DNA from 2 places in the Streptomyces sp. NPDC004752 genome. Region 2 is predicted to be linked to the other one. Evidence: riboswitches for the same ligand, from Rfam matches in the RefSeq annotation. Region 2 holds a riboswitch; the other holds the start of a gene.
The links. A riboswitch is a leader RNA that binds a small molecule or an ion and turns the genes downstream of it on or off. The one in region 2 is predicted to bind glycine.
Positions count from the first base shown of each region.

Region 1: it holds a riboswitch for glycine, as region 2 does, so the genes downstream of both, gcvP (aminomethyl-transferring glycine dehydrogenase) here and gcvT (glycine cleavage system aminomethyltransferase GcvT) in region 2, are expected to answer to the same signal.

Region 1 covers NZ_JBSGBN010000172.1:13,529-15,914, forward strand. The annotation lists gene gcvP (aminomethyl-transferring glycine dehydrogenase) at 1-1,341, opposite strand, end outside; glycine riboswitch at 1,519-1,614, opposite strand; gene ACWEKM_RS41660 (PRC-barrel domain-containing protein) at 1,729-2,100, shown strand.
Region 2 covers NZ_JBSGBN010000013.1:78,717-81,102, reverse strand. The annotation lists gene gcvH (glycine cleavage system protein GcvH) at 1-338, opposite strand, end outside; gene gcvT (glycine cleavage system aminomethyltransferase GcvT) at 473-1,630, opposite strand; glycine riboswitch at 1,671-1,779, opposite strand; glycine riboswitch at 1,780-1,877, opposite strand; gene ACWEKM_RS08095 (AAA family ATPase) at 2,054-2,386, shown strand, end outside.

The DNA of each region.
Region 1 (2,386 bases), on a different contig from region 2:
GAAGGCGGACCACACGGCGCCGAGGCGGTCCCGGGTGGTCGTCTCGTCGCAGGCGATCGAGACATGGTCGCTGTCGACCAGGCGCAGGTTGACGCCGTGCTCGCGCGCGGCGGCCACGATCTGCGCGGCGCGGCCCTCTGCCCGGACCGTCAGCGTGTCGAAGTACGCGCCGTGCACGGTCTCGAACCCGCCGCCGACCAGACCCGCCGCGAGGATCGCGGCGTACCGGTGGGTGCGCTGTGCGATGGTCCGCAGCCCCTCGGGACCGTGGTGGACGGCGTACATGCCGGCCATCACCGCGAGCAGCACCTGCGCGGTGCAGATGTTGCTGGTGGCCTTCTCACGCCGGATGTGCTGCTCACGGGTCTGCAGGGCGAGCCGGTATGCCTTGTGCCCGTCGGCGTCGACGGAGACGCCGACGAGGCGGCCCGGCAGGCTGCGCGCGAACTTCTCGCGCACGGCCAGGTAGCCGGCGTGCGGCCCGCCGAAGCCCATGGGCACGCCGAAGCGCTGGGTCGTGCCGACGGCGATGTCCGCACCCAGCTCGCCCGGCGACTTCAGCAGCGTCAGGGCGAGCAGATCGGCGGCGACGATGACGAGCGCGCCGAGTTCATGGGCTCGCTCCACGACCGGCTCGATGGCGCGCACGGCTCCGGAGGCACCGGGATACTGGATCAGTACGCCGTTGATCTCCCGCCCGGCGATCTCGGCCGGGATGCCCTCGCTGAGGTCGGCGACGACGACCTCCACGCCGGTCGGTTCGGCACGGGTCCGGATCACGGCGATGGTCTGCGGCAGCGTGTCCGCGTCGACCAGGAAGAGGCCCTTCTTGTTCTTGCCCATGCGCCGGCACAGGGCCATCGCCTCGGCCGCGGCCGTGCCCTCGTCGAGGAGGGAGGCACCGGAGGTGGGCAGTCCGGTGAGGTCGGCGACCATGGTCTGGAAGTTCAGCAGGGCTTCGAGCCGCCCCTGTGAGATCTCCGGCTGGTAGGGCGTGTAGGCCGTGTACCAGGCCGGGTTCTCCATGACGTTGCGCAGGATCACGGGCGGCGTGAAGGTGCCGTAGTAGCCGAGCCCGATCATCGAACCGAGGACCTGGTTACGGTCGGCGAGGGAGCGCAGTTCGGCGAGCACCTCTGCCTCGGTACGCGCGCCCGGCAGGTCGAGCCCGTCGGCGTTCTTGATCACATCCGGTACGGCGGCAGCGGTCAGCTCGTCGAGCGAGCCGTAGCCGACCTGCGCGAGCATCTTGGCCCGCGCCTCCTGGTCGGGCCCGATATGCCGCTGCTCGAAGGGGGTGCCCTGTTCGAGCTCGGAGAGCGGAGTGCGAGGGGCGGTCATGTGCGGGGGCCTCCTGGTCTGACGCGACCTTCGAGGGGCGCCCCGGCGCGGGCACCCCGACGGCCTCCCCCTCTGTCATCTCGACCTGAGAGCTTCACCGCGTCACCCGAGGGTGCGCGGCTTTCCCCGTCGGTGAGAGCGGGGGCCGTCGACACCCGCCCTGCTTTCCAGAGTGACCTCGTCCGTGCGGTACGTGAGCCTGAGAGATTCCGGGGAGGATTTGCTCCTTCGGCGCCTCCGACGATGTCCGGAGGACTCTCCCGCACGGGATCAGCAGCCGCTTGTCAGCGTACCAGCGAGGTCAACGGCGAGGGCTTCGAGTGGCCGCCTCCTCGAATCTGCTCTTTTGTAGTGCTTACGAATGATTTGCGACCTTGAGGAGGGCCCGTGCAGACCGACATCGATCCGCGCAACCTGATCGGCCGCAAGGCGTTCGACCGCAACGGCACCAAGATCGGCACCATCGACGAGGTCTATCTCGACGATGCCACGGGAGTGCCGGAGTGGGCGGCCATACGGACCGGCCTGTTCTCCAGGGACGCCTTCGTCCCCCTTGAGCCGAGCGAGTTGATCGAGGGCACCCTGCATGTCCCCTTCGACCGCGCCCTCATCAAGGACGCCCCCGACTTCGGCGTGGGCCGCCATCTCTCCCCCGATCAGGAACTCCAGCTCTACCACCACTACGGCCTGGACGTGGCCGCACAGCCCCCACACCCCGACCACGACTTCGGCAAGCTGGCGGGCCGGGACGAACCCTGACGCCCCCGTCGGCACCCACCCCACCCCTGTACGGCCCAACGCCCCCACCCGTTTGTGCACACGCCCCTTTCATCCCCTCGCACTTCAACCGTTCAACCGGTCACACCGAAGCACCCCCACTTCCTCACTCGCACCGACTCGGCCGCAGCCGCGTCCGGCCCCCGGATCCCCCGCCCCGGCTGCCCCGCATATGCAACGCCTCCGCCCGTCTGGACGCCGAGGCCGCCGGGGGCGCGCCGACGGCAGGGCGCGCCGGTCGTCGCTGTGCCGTTCACCCACGGCCCTT
Region 2 (2,386 bases):
AGCTCGGCCGGCTCCGCGGCGACACGTACCCGGAACAGCCAGCCGCCCTCGAAGGGGGCCGAGTTGACCAGCGACGGGTCGTCCACGACGTCCTCGTTGATCTCGGTGACCTCGCCGGTGACGGGGGAGTACAGATCGGACACCGACTTGGTCGACTCCAGCTCACCGCAGGACTCGCCCGCGGTGACGGTGGAGCCGACCTCCGGGAGCTGGGCGTAGACGACATCGCCGAGCGCGTTGGCCGCGAACTCCGTGATGCCGACCGTCGAGACGCCGTCCTCGGCGGCCGACAGCCACTCGTGCTCCTTGCTGTAGCGCAGCTGCTGGGGGTTGCTCATGGCCTGAATTCTCCTGTACGCGAGGGAGTGCTGATGACGAGGGGAGGACGGAAGGCGCAGGTGCGCGGGGTGGTGTGCCCGGCATCACAGCGGGGGCGGGGGCGGGGCCGCCGCCTGCCCCGCGGGTTCAGTGTCTACTTCCGCCGCCGGTAGAAGGGGAGTGCCACGACCTCGTACGGCTCGTGGCTGCCCCGGATGTCCACGCCGACGCCCGTCGTGCCCGGCGCCGCGTGCGCCGCGTCGACGTACGCCATGGCGATGGGCCGGCCCAGCGTGGGCGAGGGGGCGCCGGAGGTGACCTCGCCGATCACCGTGCCGTCCGCGACGACCGGGTACCCGGCGCGCGGCACCCGGCGGCCCTCGGCGACCAGGCCGACCAGCACGCGCGGCGGGTTCCGCTCGGCGCGGGCGGCCGCCGCCAGCAGCGCCTCGCGCCCGACGAAGTCGCCCTCCTTCTCGAACTTCACCACCCGGCCGAGCCCGGCGTCGAAGGGCGTGAGCGAGGTCGACAGCTCGTGCCCGTACAGCGGCATGCCCGCCTCCAGACGCAGTGTGTCCCGGCAGGACAGCCCGCACGGGACGAGGCCGACGCCCGCGCCGGCCTCGGTCAGCGCCTGCCACAGCTCCACGGCGTGCTCGGGCCGCACGAACAGTTCGAAGCCGTCCTCGCCGGTGTAGCCGGTGCGGGCGATCAGCGCGGGCACGCCGGCGACGGTGCCGGGCAGGCCCGCGTAGTACTTCAGGCCGGCCAGATCGGCGTCGGGGGCACCTTCCTGGTCGAGCGCGGTCGAGACCTTGGGGGACAGGGACGCGAGGATGCCGAGGGACTCGGGGCCCTGGACGGCGAGCAGCGCGTAGCCGTCGCGGTCGTCGCGGACCTCCGCATCGAAGCCGGCGCCGCGCTCCACCAGCGCGTCTAGCACGACCTGGGCGTTGGCGGCGTTCGCGACGACCAGGTACTCGTGCTCGGCGAGCCGGTAGACGATCAGGTCGTCCAGGATGCCGCCGTCGGCCCGGCAGATCATGGTGTAGCGGGCGCGGCCGACACCGACCGAGGTGAGGTTCCCGACCAGGGCGAAGTCCAGCAGGGCGGCGGCCTCGGGACCGGTCACCGCGATCTCGCCCATGTGGGAGAGGTCGAAGAGACCGGCCTTGGTGCGCACGGCCAGATGCTCCTCGCGCTCGGAGCCGTAGCGCAGGGGCATGTCCCAGCCGGCGAAGTCGGTCATCGTCGCACCGAGCGAGCGGTGCAGCGCGTCCAGCGCGGTATGACGGAGTGCGGTACTGCTCATCGGACGGATGTCTCCCAGGGTGTGGGGAAGGCGAGGTGAGTCCTCCCCATCTGTCATCGGAACCTGAGAGGTTCGCCCTGACCACATGCGTGATCACGGCTTGCACCTTGGGTGGGGCCACCGGACGGCGGCCCGCTTTTCAGATGTGCCTCGCCCGCGCGGTAACGGGGGCCTGAGAGATTCAAGGGAGGGACTTGCTCCTTCGGCGTCCCAGCGAGGCTGCTGGGAACTCTCCCGCGCGGATTCAAACGGCCGGTATGCAGTTGGCGGGCACATCATTGCACGCATCGCCGCCGCACGGCAGGCCCGATCCGTGACCGGGCTGTGGCAGAACGCGCATGACACCGTGAGGCACTCCGCATTACCTTCTCTTTACACTCGACGGGGATGGGGATGTCCGGACCCAAGGGGAGGACGATCACGGTGAACAGGACCACGGCATACGCCACGAACACGGGCCTCGCACTACCTGGGCGGCGGGCCGCCCCCGCCGTCGAGCAGCGCGCGGACCGCCCGGCCCCGGTGGTCCGCGACCTGCGCGCGCGGGCCGGCCGCAGCCCGCACGCCCTCCTCTTCGGCCCACACGACCTGGCCGTGGTCACCGGCCTGCCCGGCAGCGGCAAGTCGACCCTGATGGACCGCTCGGTCGACGGCATCCGTATCGACTCCCAGGACACCAGGGACCGCTGGGACGCCCGTGTCCCGCGCCTCCTGCCCTACGCGCTCTACCGCCCCCTGGTCCGCCTCGCCCACTAC